2 regions of the Streptomyces sp. NBC_00727 genome follow, and region 2 is predicted to be linked to the other one. Evidence: predicted binding sites of a transcription regulator. Region 2 holds the regulator's gene; the other holds the start of a gene.
The links. The regulator HspR, encoded in region 2, represses chaperone genes until heat shock. The targets are predictions, from matches to a motif close to TTGAGNNNNNNNNNCTCAA.

Region 1: lon (endopeptidase La) is a predicted target of HspR. The motif match lies at 6,704-6,722, and genes of this name have one in related genera.

The regions. Positions count from the first base shown of each region.
Region 1 is NZ_CP108981.1:4,931,653-4,943,523, forward strand. Features, by position in the region: gene OG242_RS22505 (multifunctional oxoglutarate decarboxylase/oxoglutarate dehydrogenase thiamine pyrophosphate-binding subunit/dihydrolipoyllysine-residue succinyltransferase subunit) at 1-2,430, opposite strand, end outside; gene OG242_RS22510 (ATP-binding protein) at 2,688-3,764, opposite strand; gene OG242_RS22515 (response regulator transcription factor) at 3,761-4,498, opposite strand; gene OG242_RS22520 (spermidine synthase) at 4,734-5,426, opposite strand; gene OG242_RS22525 (cysteine hydrolase family protein) at 5,523-6,101, opposite strand; gene OG242_RS22530 (DUF4259 domain-containing protein) at 6,154-6,555, opposite strand; gene lon (endopeptidase La) at 6,745-9,165, shown strand; gene OG242_RS22540 (polysaccharide deacetylase family protein) at 9,249-9,929, opposite strand; gene OG242_RS22545 (lysozyme) at 10,212-11,054, opposite strand; gene OG242_RS22550 (MarR family winged helix-turn-helix transcriptional regulator) at 11,295-11,777, shown strand; gene OG242_RS22555 (hypothetical protein) at 11,793-11,871, opposite strand, start outside.
Region 2 is NZ_CP108981.1:3,261,348-3,273,218, forward strand. Features, by position in the region: gene OG242_RS14630 (YbjN domain-containing protein) at 1-551, opposite strand, end outside; gene OG242_RS14635 (MFS transporter) at 632-1,897, opposite strand; gene clpB (ATP-dependent chaperone ClpB) at 2,197-4,791, opposite strand; gene OG242_RS14645 (pyridoxamine 5'-phosphate oxidase family protein) at 5,004-5,408, shown strand; gene OG242_RS14650 (hypothetical protein) at 5,516-5,836, opposite strand; gene OG242_RS14655 (hypothetical protein) at 5,838-6,095, opposite strand; gene OG242_RS14660 (helix-turn-helix transcriptional regulator) at 6,206-7,189, shown strand; gene OG242_RS14665 (LuxR C-terminal-related transcriptional regulator) at 7,374-8,351, shown strand; gene OG242_RS14670 (LuxR C-terminal-related transcriptional regulator) at 8,351-9,352, shown strand; gene OG242_RS14675 (heat shock protein transcriptional repressor HspR) at 9,392-9,838, opposite strand; gene dnaJ (molecular chaperone DnaJ) at 9,840-11,024, opposite strand; gene grpE (nucleotide exchange factor GrpE) at 11,157-11,807, opposite strand; gene dnaK (molecular chaperone DnaK) at 11,804-11,871, opposite strand, start outside.

The DNA.
Region 1 (11,871 bases), 1.7 Mb from region 2:
GTGACCGCGGCGGCGGTAGCAGATGAGGTCGATCACGACGTCCTTGTTGAACGCCTGGCGGAACTCGAAGGCGAGCCGGGCCACCCGGACGACGGCCTCGGGGTCGTCGCCGTTGACGTGGATGATCGGCGCCTCGATCATGCGCGCCACGTCGGTGGCGTACATCGAGGAGCGCGAGGACTCCGGGGCGGCGGTGAAGCCGACCTGGTTGTTGATCACCACGTGCACGGTGCCACCGGTGCGGTAGCCGCGCAGCTGCGACATGTTGAGCGTCTCGGCGACGACGCCCTGGCCCGCGAAGGCCGCGTCGCCGTGCAGGGCGACGGGCAGGACGGTGAAGTCCGTGCCGCCCTTGTTGATGATGTCCTGCTTGGCGCGGGCGATGCCCTCCAGGACCGGGTCGACCGCCTCCAGGTGCGAGGGGTTGGCGGCCAGCGAGACCTTGATCTGCTCGCCGTCCAGACCGGTGAAGGTGCCCTCGGCGCCCAGGTGGTACTTGACGTCGCCGGAGCCGTGCATCGAGCGCGGGTCGAGGTTGCCCTCGAACTCGCGGAAGATCTGGGCGTACGACTTGCCCACGATGTTCGCGAGGACGTTCAGGCGGCCGCGGTGGGCCATGCCGATGACGACCTCGTCGAGGCGGGCCTCGGCGGCGGAGTCGATGACCGCGTCGAGCAACGGGATGACGGACTCGCCGCCCTCCAGCGAGAACCGCTTCTGGCCGACGTACTTGGTCTGCAGGAACGTCTCGAACGCCTCGGCGGCGTTGAGCCGGCGCAGGATGCGCAGCTGCTCCTCGCGCTCGGGCTTGGGGCGCGGGCGCTCCACCCGGTCCTGGAGCCACTTGCGCTGCTTCGGGTCCTGGATGTGCATGAACTCGATGCCGGTGGTGCGGCAGTACGACTCGCGCAGCACGCCGAGGATGTCGCGGAGCTTCATCATCGACTTGCCGGCGAACCCGCCGACCGCGAAGTCCCGCTCCAGGTCCCACAGGGTGAGGCCGTGCTCGGTGATGTCCAGGTCGGGGTGCTTGCGCTGGTGGTACTCCAGCGGGTCGGTGTCGGCCATGACGTGGCCGCGGACCCGGTAGGAGTGGATCAGCTCGAAGACCCGCGCGGCCTTGGTGACGTCGTCGTCGTGCGAGGCGTCGATGTCCTTGAGCCAGCGGACCGGCTCGTAGGGGATGCGCAGCGCCTTGAAGATCTCGTCGTAGAACTCGTTCTCGCCGAGCAGCAGCTGGGAGAGGATGCGCAGGAACTCGCCGGAGGCGGCGCCCTGGATGACGCGGTGGTCGTACGTCGAGGTCAGGGTCATGACCTTGGAGATGCCCAGCTTGTTCAGGGTGTCCTGCGAGGTGCCCTGGAACTCGGCGGGGTAGTCCATCGCACCGACGCCCATGATGAGGCCCTGTCCGGGCATCAGGCGGGGCACGGAGTGGACGGTGCCGATGCCGCCGGGGTTGGTCAGCGAGGCGGTGACGCCGGTGAAGTCGTCCATGCCGAGCTTGCCGTTGCGGGCGCGGCGGACGATGTCCTCGTAGGCCTGCCAGAACTCGAAGAAGTTGAGCGTCTCGGCCTTCTTGATGGCCGCGACGACCAACTGGCGGTCGCCGTTCGGCTTCACCAGGTCGATGGCGAGGCCGAGGTTGACGTGCTCCGGCTTGACGAGGGTCGGCTTGCCGTCCTTCTCCGTGAAGGAGTAGTTCATGGCCGGCATGGCCTTGAGCGCCTGCACCATCGCGTACCCGATGAGGTGCGTGAAGGAGATCTTCCCGCCGCGGGCGCGCTTGAGGTGGTTGTTGATGACGATGCGGTTGTCGAAGAGCAGCTTCACCGGGACGGCGCGCACGGACGTGGCCGTGGGCAGCTCCAGGGAGGCGTTCATGTTCTTCGCGACCGCGGCGGACGGGCCGCGCAGCGTCACGTACTCGGGACCGCCCGGGGCCTCGGTGTCCGCGGCGGCCTTGGCCTTCGCGGCCGGGGCCTTGGCGGCGGGGGCCTTCGCGGCCGGGGCCTTGGCGGCGGGGGCCTTCGCGGCCGGAGCCGGGGCGGCCTGCGCCGGGGCCTTCGGGGCGGCGGGAGCGGCCGGGGCGGCCTGTGCCGGGGCGGCGGGCGCTGCCGGGGCCTGGGCCGCGGGCTGCGCCGGCGCGGCCGGGGCGGTGTCGCTGGTGGGGGCGGCCGGGGCCGCGGGCGCTGCAGCCCCCGCGGCTGCGGCGCCGGGAACGGGCTTGTCCGCCGTGCCGGTCTTGCCCGGCTTGTAGTCGGCGAAGAAGTCCCACCAGGCGCGATCGACCGAATTCGGGTCCTGGAGGTACTGCTGGTAGATCTCGTCGACGAGCCACTCATTGGCGCCGAAAGCCGCGGCCGGGTTGGTGCCCGGGCCGGCCTGGTCGGTCGAGATGCTCGAGTTACTGGGGGACTGAGACGACACGGCGGTGACCGCCCTCTTCCGCTTCGCAAGGTGATGGACAGCGGGAATCAAGGCTACGCCTCCCCGGCCGTTCCTTGCAGGCCGGGGAGGTCTTCGTCGTGCAAGTCACATCGGAAGCCGGGTTTCGGCACAGGAAATGGCGGGAAACAAGCATGGTTCCGCTTCACTCCGGGTACGCGAGGCCGCCGCAGCGGCCCCCTGGACCGTACCCCTTGAGGAGAACACGCAGAACGTGCCCTTCCGGTTCGAACCCTATGTCAACCTCGCGGTTGAGGAATCCCCGGAAGGGTGACGCGTATGCGGCAGCCGCGAGCAGATTCGGCCACTCCGATCCGGCCGCCGTGCAGATCCACCGCCCAGCGCGCGATCGCCAGGCCCAGACCCGTACCGCCGTCGCTGCCCGGACCGTGCGGGGAGGCCACCTCGCCCCGGTTGAAACGCTCGAAGACCCGGTGGCGCTCGGACTCCGGGATGCCCGGGCCCTCGTCGACCACCTCCAGGTGCAGGGACTCCGGCTGCGCGCCGCGCCGGGCCAGCACCGTGACCCGGCCGTGCGGCGGGCTGTGCTTGACGGCGTTGTCGATGAGATTGGCCACCACCTGGTGCAGCCGCTCGGCGTCCGCGTGCGCGGTCAGCTCCGGCGGCGACACGTCCAGGTGCAGGTGCACGTCCGTACGGGAGTGGTTGCCGGACCCGGAGGAGAGCCGGCGGTGCGCGGCGGCGAGGTTCGCCTCCTTCAGCACCCCCGACAGATACGGCCACACCTCGAAGCGGTTGGCCTTCAGCGTCACCACGCCGTTGTCCAGCCGGGACAGGTCGAGCAGCGTCTCCACCAGCCGACCCAGGCGCTCCGTCTGTTTCAGCGCGGTCCGCATCGTCTCCGGGTCGGCCGAGGACACCCCGTCCACGACGTTCTCCAGGACGGCTCTCAGCGCCGCGATGGGAGTCCGTAGCTCGTGCGAGACATTCGCCACCAGCTCCTTGCGGTGCCGGTCCACCGCCGCCAGGTCGTCGGCCATCAGGTTGATGGTCTGCGCCAGGTCGCCGAGCTCGTCGCGCCGGCCCGCCCCGTTGACCCGCCGGGTGTAGTCCCCGTGCGAGATCGACCGGGCCACCGCGCGCATCTCGTCCAGCGGCGCGGTCAGGCCGTGCGCCACGAACTGGGTGATCAGCAGGGTCGCGATGACCGAGAACACGGTGATGAACCGCAGCTCGGTCCGCGTGCGGAAGGCCACCATGATCAGCCCGGTCGTGATGAACACCGACACCACGACCAGCGTGCCCAGCTTGGCCTTGATCGAGAACGGCCGCAGCCCCGGTCCGGGCGAGGTCATGGCGCGGGGGTCTCCAGGGCGTAGCCGACGCCGTGCACGGTACGGATGCGCTCCGCGCCGATCTTCCGGCGCAGCGCCTTGATGTGGCTGTCCACGGTCCGGGTGCCCGAGGCGTCCGCCCAGTCCCAGACCTCCGCGAGCAGCTGCTCACGGGAGAGCACCGCGCGCGGCGTGTTCGCCAGGCAGACCAGCAGGTCGAACTCGGTCGGGGTCAGGTGCACGTCGTCGGCGCGGACCCGCACCCGGCGCTGCGCGTGGTCGATCTCCAGCTCGCCGAGGCGCAGTATGCCGCTGCGCGGCGTCACGGCGGCCAGCGCGGCCCGCTCCACCCGGCGCAGCAGCACGTGCACCCGGGCGGCCAGCTCACGCATCGAGAACGGCTTGGTCATGTAGTCGTCGGCGCCGACCCCGAGCCCGACGAGCATGTCCGTCTCGTCGTCCCGCGCGGTCAGCATCAGCACCGGCACCGGCCGCTGGGCCTGTACGCGGCGGCAGACCTCCAGGCCGTCGAAGCCGGGCAGCATGATGTCGAGGACCATGAGGTCCGGCTGCCATGCCTCGGCCGCGTCCACGGCCGCCGGGCCGTCGAGAGCGGTCTGCACGAGAAAGCCCTCCGCCCGCAGCCGGGCGGAAATGGCGTCGACGATCGTGGCGTCGTCCTCGACCACCAGCACCCGGCGCTGCGCGCCCGGGGTGGCCGCGACGCCGTTGTGGGTGGTGTGTGTCTGTTCCATCGCCCCGCCCCTGCCCGTTTTCACGGAGGCCACTCCCCCGGACGTACGGTTTTCGCTCGTGAATTTCGTGGGTGATCCCGCTATCGGTCAGCAGCGTAGAGGCAGCGGAGGGTTTCCGGCTACGCAGGGTGCAAGGCCGTCCGGCCCCGGCGGGCGTACGGGGGCGGCGAAGTGTCGCGCTCGCGGGGGCCGGACCCCGGGCGCCCGGGGATCCGCGATGCCCGGCGGGGGGATGTCAGTCCCTGCGGATTGCGAGATGGACCACGTCGGGCACACCTCGGGCAACGCCCACTTCTTCCGCCCTTACCTCCTGGAACCCGGCATTCCGTAGGGCCTGGTCGAATGCGGCGGACGGTTGTGCGGACCACACGGCGAGGACCCCGCCCGGGTTGAGCCGCGCGCGGCAGTCGGCCAGACCGGCGGGGGAGTACAGGTCGTTGTTGTCCTCGGTGACCGTCCAGTCCGGCCCGTTGTCGATGTCCAGACACAATGCGTCGTAACGGTCCGTAGTCGTCCGCAGGTGTGCGACGAGGTCGGTCGTCAGGATCTCCGTACGGGGATCGGCGAGCGCGGGACCCGAGATCCGGTCCAGCGGCCCCTGCCGGTGCCAGTCCACGATCGCCTCCTCCCGCTCCGCCACCGCGATCCGGCCCCACCGGGGCTCGGCGGCGGCCCGGGCGAGCGAGAACCCGACACCGAGTCCCCCGATGAGCACGGAGGGCGCGGACCGGCCGGCCGGCAGCGCGTCCAGCGCCGCGTCGATCAGCAGCCGCTCGGACCGCCCGTCCGAGGTGTCCATCAGGAAGCACCCGTTGGCGATGATCTCGAAGTCCTCCCCGCGTATGCGCAGGACGACCTCCCCGAAGGGTCCCTCGCGGCGGTCCAGGGTGACGGGGGCGTCGGCGTCGGGGCCGAACGTATGGGGCATGGCGCTCAATCTCCGGTGGCCGTGGTCGGTGACCCCGCCATCCTGTCGCGGCGGGACGGGCGGGGCCAGCGAGTTCGTGCGGGGCGGGGAGCGCGGCTACGAGCCCGGCGGGGCCGTGAACCGTACGTCCGCCGCGGGCGTCGTGACGTCGGCGTCCGCGCTGATCGCCCAGGCCGCGACCCGGGACACGACGGCCGCGGGCACCGCCTCGGCGACCCCGGGGGCGGCCGGGACGTCATGGGTGGCGTGGGCGTCGTGCGGGAGGACGACCCGGTAGCCCAGCTCCAGGGCGGTGCGGGCCGTCGCCTGGACGCACATCTCCGACATGACCCCGCAGACGGCGAGCGACTCCACGCCCGCCTCCGTCAGGACGGCGCCCAGGTCCGTGTCCGCGAAGCCGTCGTCCCGGATCTTGCGGATCACGGACTCCCTGGGGCCCGGCTCGACGGGTAGGTGCAGTGCCCAGCCCGGTGTGTGCGGCTCGTCGCCCGCGCCGGGGCCGCCGTCGTTCTGGAGGTGGACGACGACCGCGCCGGCGCGCCGCGCCCGGTCCAGCAGCCCGGCCGTACGGTCCAGCAGCACACCGGCCGCGGGGACGGCCCGGGCGCCGGTCACCCCGTCCTTCTGGACGTCCACGACGATCAGGGCCTGCACGGGGGGCGGGGAGTCGGTCATGCCGCCATCCTGTCCGGCCCGGCGCGCGGGCTCCACGGAATATCGGGGGCGCTCAGGCCCGGGGCATAAGGGTCTCGCGCAGGCGGTTGACGCTCGTATGCCAAGGCCCGTCGTCCGTCTCCTCCCAGAGCTCCAGGGGCTCGGACGGCTCCGTGAGGACCCGGTCCAGGGCCCGGAGCGCGAGTTCGCGCAGGCCGGTCAGATCCGGAAGCGGCTCGTCGGGGCCGTACGCGGAGTCGGCGGTCGCGCCGCCGGGGCACTGCGCCGCGACCAGGGCGGCCGCCGCTATCGCCTCGTTCGCCACGTCCGAGTCCAGGTAGTCCGTGGTGCCCACCGTCTCGGCGAGCGCGGCGCGCACCAGGCCCTCGCGCGCGTCCGGCGCGGCGTCGTCCAGGCCGCCGCACCAGTCGGCGGCGGTGTCGTTGTCGAAGGGGCCCACGTCCCACGTACCCATATGTCTCTCCCTGCCGAGTCGATCTCCTCGATCTCCACGCATCGTGACAGGCGCCACTGACAGTGGCCTTGGAGCGCCCGCCCCGGGTGGCTTCGCCTGATCGCTCAGAGCGAACAGGTCTTGGGGAACATCGAGCGGCTCACATGCATTGAGTCGGTATAGCTCAACTTGACTGCCGAAGGGGAGATCATGGCTACTGAGTCCAACGCCGTCACACCGCTCACCCTGCCCGTGCTGCCGCTCGACGACGAGGTCGTGCTGCCGGGAATGGTGGTGCCGCTCGACCTGTCGGACACCGAGGTGCGCGCCGCCGTGGAGGCCGCGCAGGCCGCGGCCCGGGAGGACGGAGGCAAGCCCGAGGTGCTGCTCGTCCCGCGCATCGACGGGACGTACACCGGGATCGGGGTCCTCGGCACCGTGGAGCAGGTCGGACGGCTCTCCGACGGCGATCCGGGCGCCCTCATCCGGGGCCGCGACCGGGTCCGCGTCGGAGCGGGCACCAGCGGGCCCGGCGCCGCGCTCTGGGTGGAAGGGGTCCGGGTGGACGACACCGTCCCCGACCCCCTGCCCGGGGCCGTCGCCGAGCTGGTCAAGGAGTACAAGGCGCTCGCCACCAGCTGGCTGAAGAAACGCGGCGCCTGGCAGGTCGTGGACCGGGTCCAGCAGATCGAGGGCGTCTCCGCGCTCGCCGACAACTCCGGTTACTCCCCCTTCCTCACCACCGCCCAGAAGGTGCGCCTGCTGGAGACCACCGACCCGGTCGCCCGGCTGAAGCTCGCCATCCAGTGGCTTGGCGAACATCTCGCCGAGCAGGACGTCGCCGAGTCGATCGCCAAGGACGTCCAGGAGGGCGTCGACAAGCAGCAGCGCGAATTCCTGCTGCGGCGCCAGCTCGACGCCGTACGCAAGGAACTGTCCGAGCTCAACGGTGATCCGGAGGACGAGTCCGACGACTACCGGGCCCGCGTCGAGGCCGCCGACCTGCCCGAGCACGTCCGTGAGGCCGCGCTCAAGGAGGTCGAGAAGCTGGAGCGCGCCTCCGACCAGAGCCCCGAGGGCTCCTGGATCAGGACCTGGCTCGACACCGTCCTCGAACTGCCCTGGACCGAGCGGACCGAGGACGCGTACGACATCAAGGGCGCCCAGGAGATCCTGGACGCCGAACACGCGGGCCTGCAGGACGTGAAGGAGCGCATCACCGAGTACCTCGCGGTGCGCAAGCGCCGGGCCGACCGCGGTCTGGGCGTCGTCGGCGGGCGGCGCGGGGGCGCGGTGCTGGCCCTCGTCGGCCCGCCCGGCGTCGGCAAGACCTCCCTCGGGGAGTCCGTGGCGCATGCCATGGGCCGCAAGTTCGTCCGCGTCGCCCTCGGCGGTGTCCGGGACGAGGCGGAGATCCGCGGCCACCGGCGTACGTACGTCGGCGCGCTGCCCGGACGCATCGTCCGCGCCGTCAAGGAGGCCGGTTCGATGAACCCGGTCGTCCTGCTCGACGAGATCGACAAGGTCGGCTCCGACTTCCGGGGCGACCCGGCCGCCGCCCTCCTCGAAGTGCTCGACCCCGCGCAGAACCACACCTTCCGCGACCACTACCTGGAGGTCGAACTCGACCTCAGCGACGTCGTCTTCCTGGCCACCGCCAACGTCCTGGAGGCCATCCCGGAGGCGCTGCTCGACCGCATGGAGCTGGTCAGGCTCGACGGCTACACCGAGGACGAGAAGGTCGTCATCGCCCGCGACCACCTGCTCCCGCGCCAGCTGGAGCGGGCCGGCCTGGAGAAGGACGAGGTCGCGCTCGACGAGCCGGCGCTGCGCAAGCTGGCCGGCGAGTACACCCGCGAGGCCGGTGTACGGAACCTGGAGCGGGCCGTCGCCCGGCTGCTGCGCAAGGTCGCGGCCCAGAGCGAACTGGGCGACCGCGCGCTGCCGTTCACGGTCGGCGCGGACGACCTGCGTGGTCTCATCGGCCGCCCGCACCACGTGCCCGAGTCCGCCCAGGACCCGGCCGAGCGCCGCACCGCGGTGCCGGGCGTGGCCACCGGGCTCGCGGTGACCGGGGCCGGCGGGGACGTCCTCTTCGTGGAGGCGTCGCTGGCCGACCCGGAGACCGGGGCGTCCGGACTGACCCTCACCGGTCAGCTCGGCGACGTCATGAAGGAGTCGGCGCAGATCGCGCTGAGCTTCCTCCGGTCGCACGGCGCGGAGCTGGAGCTGCCGGTCGCGGACCTCAAGGACCGCGGGGCGCACATCCACTTCCCGGCGGGCGCGGTCCCCAAGGACGGCCCGAGCGCCGGCATCACGATGACGACGGCGCTGGCGTCGCTGCTCTCCGGGCGGCTGGTCCGCACGGACGTGGCGATGACCGGTGAGGTGTCGCTGACCGGGCGGGTGCTGCCGATCGGCGGGCTGAAGCAGAAGCTGCTGGCCGCCCACCGCGCGGGCATCACCACCGTGGTGATCCCCAAGCGGAACGAGGCCGACCTGGACGACGTCCCGGCCGAGGTGCTGGAGACCCTGGAGGTCCACCCGGTCACCGACGTCCGCCAGGTCCTGGAGATCGCCCTCGCCCCGGCCTCGGCCCCGGCGGAGCGCAGGATTCCGGCCGCGGCGTAGGGAGTGTCCTGCCGATCACGGCTGGTACGGGCGGCCCGCCTTCCCCACGCGGGGAGGCGGGCCGTTCCGCGTACGAGCGGGTCCTACGGGCGGTAGATCGTGCCCGGGACCGGCTCGGCGGGAGCCATCAGCTGGGGGACCGTCACGAAGGTGTAGCCCTCCTTCTTCAGCGCGTCGATGATGCCGGGCACCGCGGGCACCGTGCCCTTGTAGATGTCGTGCAGCAGGATGATGCCGTCCTTGCCGGCCTGGTCCAGGATCCGCTTCCTGATCAGCGCGGAGTCGGTCGTCGAGTAGTCCTTGGCGGTCGCGCTCCACAGGATCTGGGACAGCCCGAGGTCCTTGCTGATCCCGGAGACGGTGTCGTCGGTGCGGCCCTGCGGCGGGCGCATCAGCCGGGGCTTCTTGCCGGTGATCGCGGCTATCGCGTTCTGCGTCTTCTCCAGCTCGGCGCGTATCTCGGCCGGCTTCTTGTCCGTGAGGATCTCGTGCGACCAGGTGTGGTTGGCGATCTCGTGCCCCTCGGCCGCGAGCCGGCGGACGGTGGCGGGGTGCTTCTTCACGTGGTTTTTGCCGAGCAGGAAGAACGTCGCGTGGACCTTCTTCTCCTTGAGGATGTCCAGCAGACGGGGCGTGTCCTCGCCCGGCCCCGCGTCGAAGGTCAGCGCTATGCACTTGGCCTTCCGGCAGTCCACCGGCCCGAACGACCCCTTGGCGTCCGACGCGGCGTCGGCGCGGGCCGAACCGGGCGCGGTGGTGTCCATCGAACAACCGCTCAGCGTCAGCGTGAGCGCGGTCACAAGGGCGACGGCCAACCCCGTACCGATCGGCTTCCTCTTACTGGGCACGGCGCGCCACTCCCTCGTGTGAACGGGCGCACTGGTGTGCGACCTGGAGCGGCGACTATACCTCTCGTGTATACACTGAGTTCATAGTGGGGTCGGTTTCCCGCCTCGTCCGCGAAACGCCTGGTCAGGGGCGTGGACGCGACGAAGCCCGGCGACGGGGTACGTCACCGGGCTCCGCAGGCCTGAAAGCCGCCGCCGCTATCCGTTGGCGAGTGCCCGCACGCGGTCCAGGGCGCCGTTGAAGTGGTTGTGGTCACCCACCGTCGGGCCGGACGAGGTGTACTGCCAGATCGTGTAGAAGCCCCAGCCGGCCGGGAGCGTGCCGACCGTGCTGTTGTACCGGGCCACCCACAGCGGGTTGGTCGCGCCGAAGCTCGCGTTGTTGCCCGTGCAGGACTGCCACCAGCTGGTCGCGGTGTAGATGACCGCGTCCCGCCCGGTGCGCGCCTTGTACGTGTTCACGAAGTCACGGATCCACGAGACCATCTGGGCCGCGGACTTCCCGTAGCACTGCGCGCCGTACGGGTTCCACTCGATGTCGAGCACGCCCGGCAGGGTCTTGCCGTCCTTGGACCAGCCGCCCCCGTGGTCCACGAAGTAGTTGGCCTGGACGGCGCCGCTCGTGGTGTCGGGTGTGGCGAAGTGGTACGAACCCCGGATCATCCCGACGTTGTACGAGCCGTTGTACTGCTGGGCGAAGTAGGGGTTCGTGTAGTACGTGCCCTCGGTGGCCTTGGTGTAGGCCCACTTGACGCCGCTGTTCCACAGCGTCGACCAGGCGACGTTGCCCTGGTGGCTGCTGACGTCGACGCCCTCGGTCTGGGCGGCGCGGCCTTCGACGGGCAGACCGCCCCTGCCGTCGTGGGCGATGACGCCCATGCCCATGGTGGCGGTGCCGCGGGCGGGAGCGGTGGGGTCGCCGCCGGCCGCGTTCGCCGCGCCGGGCAGGGCGATGAGGAGGGAGAGAGCTGCGAGCAGAGTGCCGGCCGCCGCGAAGCGCGAGCGGCGGGTCGTCTTGGAGCCGGATCTGTGCACGGGCATTGCGTGCCTCCGAGGCCTCAGTGGGGGGATCTGCTGACCCGGGGGGCGCCGCAGGGCGACCCCGGCGGCATGTCATGGTGTGAACATGCCATGCATGACGCTACGCACGTAGACCCGTACGGCGGAAGAGGGCCCGGGCGGTGCCGTTGGTCTACTCCTGCGAAATACTGGCGGAGCTGCGGTGATGGCCGTCGGCGGAAGAAACTTTCATCTGCGGGAAAGCTCTTGAGGGGAGTTGACGTGCACGGCAGCGAAAGCGGGCGTGAACCCGGCGCAACCGGAGGAAGTGGTGTGGACCACGAATTCCTCGCCCTGGAGCTGGAGTTGGCCGTCTTCCTGCGGCGCGCGCGGGCCAGTTCCGGAGAGATGGCGCGCGAGGTGCACCCCGAACTGGAGGCCGCCGCCTACGGCCTCTTCGTACGCCTGGAATCCGCCGGCCGGCAGCGGGCCACCGATCTCGCCGCGTACTTCGGGGTCGGCAAGGCCACCATGAGCCGTCAACTCCGCGCCCTCGAAGCCCTCGGCCTGGTGGCGCGGGAGCCCGACCCCGCCGACGGGCGCGCCTTCCTCGTCCACCTCACCGAGGAGGGCCTCGCCCGCTTCCGCAGCGTCCGCGACGCCCGCCGCGACCGCTACGTCCGCAAGCTCGCCGACTGGGACCGCGCGGAAGTCGCCGAACTGGCCCGGCTGCTGCACCAGCTGAACGCCCGCGCCGAGGACTGAAGGGGCGCCGGGCGCTCACAGCCGGGCGTAGAGCGCCGTCGCGTCGTCGTGGGTCTTGCCGCGCAGGCGCTTACGCTCCGTGTCCGCGGTCTCC
Region 2 (11,871 bases):
GGAGCGTCCTGCTCCACGCCTTCCGCCTTCTGCTCGGCCGGGGCCAGGCCCAGGCGCTCCAGCAGCCACTTGTCGAACTCGATGGAGGCACGCACCCAGCTCACCGTCGAGGAGACGAAGTGCTCCAGGGAGACGCCGGTGCCGATGAGCATCTGCGCCTCACCGATCAGGCGGACCGAGGTGCCGGTCTCCTCGGAGCCCTCCTCGGGCTCGTGGGTGTGCGTGTAGACCTTGGGCCACAGGGTGCGGCGGTTCCAGTCGTCGATCGCGTCGAGCAGGACCGGGCGCTGGTCCGTGGCGTGCGGGCGGTCGTAGAACGTACGGACCGAGAAGACCTGCTGCTCGCCCTCGCCGCGGAACATGAAGTACGTGCGGAATTCCTCCCACGGCGCGGCGAGGTCGCCCTCGTCGTCGACGACGTACTTCAGCTCCATCTGGTCCAGCAGCTGCTTGACGAGGTCCTGGTCGGGGACGACGGGGCCCTCCGGTCCTGCCGCCTGCGGTTCGGGCTGACCCCCGAAGTTGGGAATCGAGGACGGGTCGATAGACATTGCCGGTACTCCTGTGGATCTCGTGGTTTCCTGCCGACGACCCTAGCCGCGTTTGGCCTCCGGGGCGTAGACCGCCCGGGCTACGCCTTCCCGGGAATCATCGCGGCGCCCGCTCCCTGGGCCCGGGCCCAGGCGACGGCGACCAGGACGGCGCAGACCACCCCGAGCAGCCCGGCGGCCCCGATGGTGTTCGCCGAGGACCCGGTCAGCTCGGTCACCGCGCCCCCGGAGGCCACGCCGATGCCCTGCATGGCGATCATCCCGGACCGGGCGAGCCCCAGTGCCTGGCCCCGCCGGTCGGCCGGAGTCAGCAGGACGAAGGTGGCCCCGGCGGTGATCTGGTACGCCGAGCACACCCCGGCGACGAACAGCAGGAGCATCGCCGCTTCCGTACTGGGATCGAGCAAGTAGACGACCAGGGGCAGATTCGCGGCCACCGCCAGCGGGCCGAGCAGCCGGCGCCGGGTCTCGTCCCCGACCCCCGACCGCCCCAGCAGGGCCGCCCCCAGCACCATGCCCGCCGGATGCGAGGCGAGCAGCAGCCCCACCGCGTACGCCCCGCCGCCCGCCTCGTCCGCGAACGGGGCGGCCAGCCCCTCCGGCAGGACGACGAACCCCGCGAGCCAGCCCAGTCCGAGCAGCGAGCGGAGCCTGCGGTCCGACCAGATCAGTGCCGCGGCACCGCCGACCTGGGCGCCGAGCTTCGCCGTACGGGCCTCGGCGCTCGCGACCGGGCGGGCCTTCACCCCGAACCGGATGAGGGCCGCCGAGAGCAGGAAGGTCGCCGCGTTCACCGCCAGCGAGCGGTTGCTGCCCAGCCACGCGGCGAGCAGCCCACCCCCGGCGAAACCGACCAGCTGGCCGACCTGATGGGTGATCTGCATGATCCGCTGGCCGCGCTCGTAGCGTTCGGCGCCGAGCACGGTGGGCAGCAGCGCGCCCTGGGCGGCGCCGAAGGGCGCCTCGGCCAGCTGCGCCAGCACCAGCAGTCCGGCGAGCAGCGGCAGCGGCATCCCCGGCAGCGCCATCAGCCCGACGAGCACCATCCGGGTCAGGTCGCAGCTGACCATGACCGTGCGCCGGGGGAACCGGTCCGCCAGCCCGGAGAGCAGCACCCCGGACAACAGGGCCGGCAGGGTGGTCAGGGCATAGGTCGCCGCGGTCCATCCCGGCGAGTCCGTACGTTCGAAGACAAGCAACGACAGCGCCACGCGCGCCAGCTGGTCGCCCAGGATCGACTGAGCATAAGCAGCCCAAAGGGTACGGAATTCGCCAAGGTGAAAGAGATTGTCAGGTCTGGACTTCTTGGGTCCGTCGGTTATCTCATCGCCAATCCGCTCGTTCATGCGGGCACGCTACCGGCCACCCGATTCGGCCTCTAACCCCAGCCACGGGAAGGTTGCCGCAGGTGAGGAATGGTGTCCTGTTTATGCGCGCGCCCCGGGCCGGACAGCCTGGCCCCGCCTTCCGAACTCCCTTGCCAGAAGGGGTGCGAGAGGGACAGGACGGCTCCTGGGCAGGAGTTGACCCGCCGGGGGCCGAGCGCGACGTTTGGCTCGATACCGATGTTGAAGAATGGATCACACCGGGCAGACGAATGTGACACCCGACTTCTCGGGTGTCACATTCCCCCCGGCCGGCCCTCTCAGGTCGCAGCGCCGACGATCAGGCCGTCCTCGAACCGGTCCACCCGGACCGTGTCGCCCTCCCTGATCTCGCCCGCCAGGATCTCCTTGGCGAGCCGGTCGCCGATCGCCGTCTGGATGAGGCGGCGCAGCGGCCGGGCGCCGTACGCCGGGTCGTTGCCCTCCTCGGCCAGCCAGGCCAGGGCCTCCGGTGTGACGTCCAGGGTGAGCCGGCGGTCGGCCAGGCGCTTGGCGAGCCGGTCGATCTGGAGGCCCGCGATGTGCGCCAGTTCGTCGCCGGACAGCGCGGAGAAGACCACCAGGTCGTCCAGCCGGTTGAGGAACTCCGGCTTGAAGGAGGCCCGTACGACCTCCAGTACCTGGCGCTTCTTCTCCTCCGGCTTGGCCAGGGGATCGGTCAGGAACTGGCTGCCGAGGTTGGACGTCAGGATCAGGATGGTGTTCCGGAAGTCCACCGTCCGGCCCTGTCCGTCGGTGAGCCGGCCGTCGTCGAGGACCTGGAGCAGGATGTCGAAGACCTCGGGGTGGGCCTTCTCGACCTCGTCCAGCAGGACGACGGTGTACGGGCGGCGGCGGACCGCCTCCGTGAGCTGGCCGCCCTCCTCGTAACCGACGTATCCGGGCGGGGCGCCGACCAGACGGGCGACGCTGTGCTTCTCGCTGTACTCGCTCATGTCGATGCGGACCATGGCCCGCTCGTCGTCGAAGAGGAAGTCCGCGAGGGCCTTCGCCAGCTCGGTCTTGCCGACACCGGTCGGGCCGAGGAACAGGAACGAGCCGGTGGGACGGTCGGGGTCGGCGATGCCGGCGCGGGTGCGGCGCACCGCGTCCGAGACGGCCTGCACGGCCTCGGTCTGCCCGATCAGGCGCTTGCCGAGCTCCGACTCCATGCGGAGCAGCTTCTGCGTCTCGCCCTCCAGGAGGCGGCCGGCCGGGATGCCGGTCCAGGCGCCGACGACATCGGCGATGTCGTCCGGCCCGACCTCTTCCTTGACCAGGGTCTCCTTGGGCTCCTTCGCCGCTTCCTCCTCGGCCTCGGCGGCCTCGGCGAGCTCCCGTTCCAGGCCCGGGATCTCCCCGTAGAGCAGCTTGGAGGCGGTGTCGAAGTCGCCGTCGCGCTGGGCGCGTTCGGCCTGGCCGCGCAGGTCGTCGAGGCGTTCCTTCAGCTCACCGACGCGGTTGAGGCCCTGCTTCTCCTTCTCCCAGCGGGCGTTGAGGCCACGAAGCTCCTCCTCCTTGTCGGCGAGGTCGCGGCGCAGCTTGTCCAGGCGCTGCTTGGAGGCGGGGTCGCTCTCGTTCCTGAGGGCCAGCTCCTCCATGTGCAGACGGTCGACGGAGCGCTGGAGTTCGTCGATCTCAACGGGCGAGGAGTCGATCTCCATGCGCAGCCGGGAGGCCGCCTCGTCGACGAGGTCGATGGCCTTGTCGGGGAGGAAGCGGGAGGTGATGTAGCGGTCGGAGAGGGTCGCGGCGGCGACCAGGGACGCGTCCGCGATCTGCACCTTGTGGTGGGCCTCGTAACGGCCCTTGAGTCCGCGCAGGATGGCGATGGTGTCCTCGACGGACGGCTCCGCCACCAGCACCTGCTGGAAGCGGCGCTCCAGGGCGGGGTCCTTCTCGATCCGCTCGCGGTACTCGTCGAGCGTCGTCGCGCCGACCATGCGCAGCTCGCCGCGCGCCAGCATCGGCTTGAGCATGTTGCCCGCGTCCATCGCGGAGTCCCCGCCGGCGCCCGCGCCCACGACGGTGTGCAGCTCGTCGATGAACGTGATGATCTGGCCGTCGCTCTCCTTGATCTCGGAGAGGACGGTCTTCAGGCGCTCCTCGAACTCGCCCCGGTACTTCGCGCCAGCGACCATGGCGCCCAGGTCGAGCGAGACGAGCCGTTTGTTCTTCAGGGACTCGGGAACGTCGCCCTTCACGATGCGCTGGGCGAGCCCTTCGACCACGGCGGTCTTGCCGACGCCCGGTTCACCGATGAGCACCGGGTTGTTCTTGGTGCGCCGCGAGAGCACCTGGACGACGCGGCGGATCTCCTGGTCGCGCCCGATGACCGGGTCGAGCTTGCCCTCGCGCGCGGCGGCGGTGAAGTCGGTGCCGAATTTCTCCAGGGCCTTGTACTGGCCCTCCGGGTCGGGAGTGGTCACCCGTCGCCCTCCCCTGCTCTTCTCGAACGCGTCCAGCAGCTTCTTCGCGCCGGCACCCTGCCCGTCGAGGATCTCACCGGCACGACCGCCCTTCGCGGCGATCCCGATCAGCAGGTGCTCGGTGGAGATGTAATCGTCGCCCAGCTCCTTGGCGCGCTGCGCGGCGTCCGCGATGACGGCGAGCAGCTCGCGGTTGGGCTGGGGCGGTGCGACCGTCGACCCGGTCACGCTGGGCTGCGCGCCCAGGAGCCGTTCGGTCTCGGTGCGTACGGCGATCTGGTCGGCCTCGACGGCGGCCAGCAGATCGATGAGGTTCTCGTTGTCGTCACCCGAGAGCAGCGCCAGCAGCAGATGCCCCGGGGTCAGATCGGGGTGCCCGTCCTTCACGGCCCTGCTGGTGGCCGCGTTGATGGCGTCCCGGCTCCTGTTGGTCAGCTCGGCGTCCACGTGCGCTGTCTCCTCCTTGCGATGACGAGTCCGTTCCCACTACTGACACGGTCAACGTGCACAAAGTTGAGTCTATTCCACTCAAGGCGGCGCGTGGCAAAGTAGAGCGCTTTCCACTCAAGGCGAACGCGGCCTCGCTCCTCCTCCGAGTGAAGCGGCCGCCCCCGGTCCCCGCCACCGCAGCGCGCGGGACCCCGCTTACGCTGGGGCCCATGGCAGTCGACGTACACCAGCCGAGCCCCGAGTACCTCGCGTTCTGGCGCGAGAGCCACGTGTGCACGCTCACCACGCCCCGCCCCGACGGCACGCCGCACGTGGTCCCCGTGTGCGTGACGTACGACCCCGAGGCCGGCCTCGCCCGGGTCATCACCAACAAGCACAGCCGCAAGGTCGCCAACATCCTGGCCGCCGGCCCGGAGGGCGCCCGCGTCGCTGCGTGCCAGGTGCACCGCCGCCGTTGGGCGACCCTGGAGGGCGTGGCACGGATCAGCACGGACCCGGAAAGGGTCGCGGAGGCCGTACGCCGCCACACGGAGCGCTACGACCGGGTGCCCTCGCCCAACCCGGACCGGGTCGTCATCGAGATCACCCTGGACCGGGCGCTCGGCCGCGGCTGAACGCGCCGCCCGTCCGGAGAAAGCACAACGGCGCCACCGTGTTCAGGTCACGGTGGCGCCGTTGTGTGGGGGAAGTGACTGAGCGACGTAAAACGACGGGGGATCGCTCAGGCACTGCGGGGGGTGGCGGAAATGGCTTCAGGTTCGAACAGCTGGTGGTCACGCTGTGCGAGATTCACAAAGATCATGTCGTACCGGATGGCGCAGCGCACCGGCTGCGGCGCGCCCCGCGGCTTGCGCAGGCAACGGTAGGCGCGTACCTCTCCGTCGTCCTCGCGGGCGACGACGACCGGGTCGCCGAACAGAGTGACCATCAACGAGTCACCACGGTGGGGCAGCGCCGTGACGAGATCGATGAAATGCCACCCTGACCGGTAGGCGGTCGCCATCTCCCGCCTGAAGGTGCGGTCGTCCGGCGGGGTGGTCATGTCAGGCGCCCGCCCGGGTCGGCAGCGAATTCCAGCTGATTTCACTCGACGCGACCGACGCCTGGGAGAGCCAGCTGATCTCGCCGGATGATCCAACAGCCTCGACACTCCAGCTGATCTCACTGGGGCCGGCGGGCTTCTCAGCACCCGCACCGATCTCGCCGGCGCCACCCAGAACGCCGTAGCCCAGGCCAGCGACGAACGAGGCGGCAAGCGCCGAGCGAAGCAGTCGCTTATACATAGTCAGCTTCGTCCTCACTTGTGGATTCTTCTCCCCCGCACCTAAGACGATGTCTCACCTGGGCACACGAACACCACTGAGTCGATGCATCATGTTCCTGCATGTTCAGGAACCTGGGGGGTGCGGATATGACCACAAGCGACTCAAAGAGGACACATCACCACGGGATCACTGATCTTTGCGCCGACGGAGGGCGTCTTTACGCCAGCGCATTGCGCTCGGGGCGCATCTCCCGGGCAGAGGCGACTTCGGCCCCCTGCCTGATGGACTTCGCCCTTCTCCATCCGGACCCTGACGACCCGGACTGGCTCCGGCCGCTGCCGCCGTCCACAGCGCTCGCTCAGCGTCTTCATCCCATCGAACGCGAGATCCAGGAACGCCGACGACGCTCCCTCGAATTGACGGAGTCATTCGAGCCGTTCATGGACATCAGCGCACAGGTACCCCCCACCACTCACGCCATTACCGTGCTGGAAGGGAAGCACCGGATCAATGCCGCCCTCGACCTGGCCACCGCCGAGTGCCGCACGGAAGTCCTCACGGTCCAGCCAGGAGGCGACCGCGGAGAAGACCGTCTCCGGGAGGGCTTGGAGCGCGCTCTTCTGGTGGTGCACCGAGGAGTGAGTATGCGCACCCTCTACCAGCACACCGTCCGGCACAGTCAGGGGACGCTCGCCTACGCCGAGCGACTGGCCGACGGCAAGGTGGAAATACGCACACTCGAGGAACTCATCGCCCGACTGATCGTCTTCGACCGGACAGTCGCCTTCATTCCTGCGCGCAGCGACGACCAAGTAGCCCTGGAGTTGCGTCATCCCGGACTGGTCGACTACTTGATCAAGGTCTTCGAACAGCTCTGGAGCCGCGCGTCCCCTCTCCTGGGTGAGCTTCCGTACACGCCGGCTCCCAAAGGTGTCAGCGGTGTTCAGCACTCCATCGCACAACTCCTCGTGGAAGGCCATGTGGACGAGGCCATAGCCCGCCGCCTGGGCATGAACGTCCGCACCTGCCGGGCCCACGTGGCCAAGCTGTCCGTCATCCTCGGCAGCAACAGCCGCGCCCAACTCGGCTATCTGATCGCCCGGTCAGGAATCCTTGATCAGGATTCCTGACCGGGATCGGCCCCGAATTCCCCACCCCCCGGGCCGGCGGGCGCACCACGCAACGGGGGAGAGCATGGCCGCGCCCCTGATCAGCCGGGGGAGTTCCCGGCTCCCCCGACACACCCAGAGTCGCCGGGGAACCACGTTTCCACCACCGTCATCTTGCTGCATTGCCGAAAGTGGGGGGTCACGAATGAGCGAGGACGAGGACATATCGCACCACCCGCACGGTGAGCTGGAACTGTGCGAGACCGGCCTCAGGACCTACACCGAGGCACTCAAGGCCGGTCGTCTGCCGCGCTCCGCGCTCGAACCCGCCGCCTGTCTCATCGAGTTGGCGCTCGTCCACCCTGATCCCCAGGACGAGGACTGGATCCGCCCGGTGCCGCCCTCCGCCGCCCTGACCCATCTGCTGCAGCCCGTCACCCGGGAGATCCACGAGCGCATCCGGCTCTCCGCCGCCCTGGCCGACTCCCTGGCCCCACTGGCGTCCGTCGCCAGCACCGACCCCAACCTCGCCATCACCGTCCTCGAAGGCCTTCCGCTGATCGAGGCGGCCATCCAGAACGCCACGGACGGTGCGCGGGAGGAGGTCCTGACCCTGCAGCCCAGCGGGAGCCGCCCCGTGGACCAGCTCAAGAAGGCGCTGGAGCGCGCCCTGTCGATGGCCGAGCGAGGCGTGACCCTGCGCCACATCTACCAGCACCCCGCCCGCCACAGCCCGGCCATCAAGGCCTACGTGCAGGATGTGCCGCCGAGCCACATCCAGGTGCGCACCATCGAGCAGACGGTCGAACGCCTCTTCGTCTTCGACCGCACCGTGGCCTTCATCCCCGCCAGCGCCCGCCGCGACGTCGCCCTGGAGATCCGCCACCCGGCACTCGTCCGCTACCTGATCCAGGTGTACGAGGTGCTGTGGGCCCAGGCCAAGCCCCTCTCGACGCCCCTCCAGGCACCGGCGCACAAAATGCCGATCACCGCCGCCCAACTGAGCGTCGCCCGCCTCCTCGTCGAGGGCAACACCGACCAGATCGTGGCCCGCAGACTGGCCATCAGCGTCCGCACCTGCCGGGCCCACATCGCCAAGCTCATGCAGACCCTCGGCGCCACCAGCCGCACCCACCTCGGCGCCCTGCTCGTCCGCTCCGGCGTCGTGGAGCTCGACCGGTAATGCCGTCACACGAACACGGCCACAGCAACGACGAGCTGTGCGAGGAAGCCCTCGGCCTCTACACACAGGCCCTGGCACATGGCCGCATCGCCCGGGCCACCACCGCGACCGTGCCCTGTCTACTGGACGGCGTCCTGCTCAGCCCCGACCCCGATGACAGTCTCTGGCTGCGCCCCACGCCTCCCTCGGCAGCCCTGGCACAACTGCTGCACCCGCTCGCCCGCCGGGTACTGGACCAGGTACGCGCGATCGACGTCCTGGCCAAGGCACTGGTCCCGCTCGCCTCCACAGCGCAGGAACATCCCTCTCGCACCGTCACCGTGCTCGACGGCGGGGCGACGATCCAGGCGTCCATCAACGGCGCCGCCCGCGAGGTCCGGAAAGAGATCCTGACCCTGCAGCCCGGCAGCACGAGGCCTCTGCACAAGCTTCAGATCGCGCTGGCCGGAACGCTGCCCACGGCCGACAGGGGTGTCCGGGTGCGGCACATCTACCAGCACTCGGCGCGCTACGGCCCGGACCTCAAGGCCTACGTGGCCCAGCTGCCCAGCGACCTCCTCCAGGTCCGCACCATGGAGCAGGCCATCGGACGCCTCATGATCTTCGACCGCGACGTCGCGTACCTCCCCGCCGACGTCGAAAGCACCGCGGCCCTGGAAATCCGCCACCCCGCCGTCGTCCGCTACCTGGCGCAGCTGTACGAAACACTCTGGGCCGGCGCCACCCCCTTCGCCCAGCCGCTGCGCAGCGCCGCACCCCACACCTCGGTCACCGCCGTCCAACAGAGCATCGCCCGCCTCCTCATCGAGGGCAACACCGACCAGAACATCGCCGAAAAGCTCGGCATCAGCATCCGCACCTGCCGCGCCCACATCGCCAAGCTCATGGCCACCTTCGGCGCCACCACCCGCACCCACCTCGGCGCCCTGCTCATCCGGTCCGGCGTCGTGGAGGGCCCCCTACCGCCGCACACAGCAGAACGGCCCGTCACTCCGGAGTGACGGGCCGCGCAGAAGCGAGCAGCAAACAGCGAGCAGCGCTCAGTCCTTCGGCCGCTTCGGGCGCCAGACCACCAGGGCGCTCGTCTGCTGGACATCCTGGTACGGGACCAGGTCGCGCCGGTACGACGCGTGGACCTGGGCCTCGCGCTGCTGCATCGCCGCCGCGGCTCCGTCCACGGCAGCCGAGAGTTCGGCGACGCGCTGCTGGAGCGCCGCGACCTGGTGCTCCAGCTCGATGATGCGCTTGATGCCGGCGAGGTTGATGCCCTCGTCCTGCGACAGCTGCTGCACCGTACGCAGCAGCTCGATGTCGCGGGCCGAGTAGCGTCGGCCGCGTCCGGCCGTGCGGTCGGGGGAGACCAGGCCGAGGCGGTCGTACTGGCGCAGCGTCTGCGGATGCAGGCCCGAGAGCTGGGCCGCGATCGAGATCACGTACACCGGTGACTCGTCGGTCAGTTCGTACGGGTTACGCCTTCGGCCGTCCACCTCAAGCTCCCTTCGCCGCCTGGAACAGCTCCGCCCGCGGATCCTGGTCCGCGGTCGCCTTGCGGTAGGCCTCGAGCGCGTCCCTGGCCTCGGTGCCGAGGCCGGTGGGCACGGTCACCTCGACGGTGACCAGGAGGTCGCCCCGGGTGCCGTCCTTGCGGACGGCGCCCTTGCCGCGGGCCCGCATCGTACGCCCATTCGGCGTACCGGCCGGAAGCTTCAGCGTCACGGGGGGCCCGCCGAGCGTCGGCACCTTCACCTCGCCGCCGAGGGCCACCTCCGTGAACGTGACGGGCACCGTGACGGTGAGGTTGTCGCCCTTGCGGCCGAAGACCGGGTGGGCGTCGACGTGGACGACGACGTAGAGGTCGCCGGCCGGTCCGCCGCGCTCGCCCGGGGCGCCCTTGCCGCGCAGCCGGATGCGCTGCCCGTCCGAGACGCCCGCCGGAATCCGGACCTGCATGGTCCTCGATGAGCGGGCCCGGCCGCTGCCCTTGCAGACCTCGCAGGGGTCCTGGGCGATGAGGCCGCGGCCCTTGCAGTCCACACACGGGTCGGTGAGCGAGAAACCGCCGCCGCTGCCGCGCGAGACCTGGCCGGTGCCGACGCAGGTCGGGCAGACCCTGGGGGTGCCGTTCTTGTCGCCGGTGCCGGAGCACGCCTTGCAGGGCGCCTGGCTGGACATCCTGAGCGGGACCGTGGCCCCGTCGACCGCCTCGGTGAAGCTGAGGGTCACCTCGGACTCGATGTCCTGACCGCGCCGCGGCTGCACCCTCGTACCGGCGCCGCCGCCGCGGTTGAAGAGGCCGCCGAACACGTCTCCCAGTCCGCCGCCGCCGAAACCGCCGGCGCCGCCCTGGCCCCCGCCCTGGGCGCCTCCGAAGAGGTCCCCCAGGTCGAAGTTGAAGTTGCCCTGGGCGCCGCCCGGCCCGGCGCGGAAGCCGCCGTTGCCGAAGAGGGCGCGCGCTTCGTCGTACTCCTTGCGCTTCTTGGCGTCGCCGAGGACGTCATTCGCCTCGGAGATCTCCTTGAAGCGCTCCTCCGCCTTGTCGTCGCCCTTGTTGGCGTCCGGGTGGAACTCGCGGGCGAGCTTCCGGTACGCCTTCTTGATCTCGGCGTCGGTGGCGTCCTTCGGGACGCCGAGAACCTTGTAGTAGTCCTTCTCGACGAAGTCCTTCGTACTCATCGACGTCCCTCCTTCCGGACGACCGGCCGGGAGCCCCCCGTCCGGCCGGCGCCGGGCCCGCAGGCCCTGGCACCGGCCGGACGGAAGGTCCTGATGGCCGGGCGGTGTGCTGCCAGGTGATCGGACGGAATGTCAGACCTCCTCGCCGCCACCGCTCTCCTCGTCGTCTGCCTTCTCTTCCTTCGCGGCCGCGGGAGCCGCCCCCGGCTGGGGTTCGGCGACCGCGACCCGCGCGGGGCGGATGGTGCGCTCGCCGATCCGGTAGCCGGGCTGCAGGATCGCCACGCAGGTCGTCTCCGTGACGTCCGGCGCGTAGCTGTGCATCAGGGCCTCGTGGACCGTCGGGTCGAAGGGCTCGCCCTCCTTGCCGAACTGCTGGAGGCCCAGCTTCGCGACGACCGTCTCCAGCGATTCGGCCACCGACTTGAACCCGCCCACGAGCTCACCGTGCTCCCGGGCGCGGCCGACGTCGTCGAGCACGGGCAGCAGCTCGGACAGGAGGTTCGCGACGGCGATCTCCTTGACCGTGCCCCGGTCCCGCTCCACGCGGCGGCGGTAGTTCTGGTACTCGGCCTGCAGCCGCTGGAGGTCGCCGGTGCGCTCGCCGAGCGCCGTGCGGGCCTGGTCCAGCTGCGCGGTCAGGGCCGTGACCCGGTTCGCGTCGTCCCCGGCCGGGGCCGCCGCCTCCTCGGAGGGGGTGGCGGCCTTCGGCTCGGCGTCGTCAGGGGTGGCGCCGGAGGGGACGTCGGGCTTCTCCTCGAAGCCCGGAGTCTCCTCGGTCACGCCGCACCGCCCTTGGAGTCCTTCTCGTCGTCCACGATCTCGGCGTCGACGACATCGTCCTGGG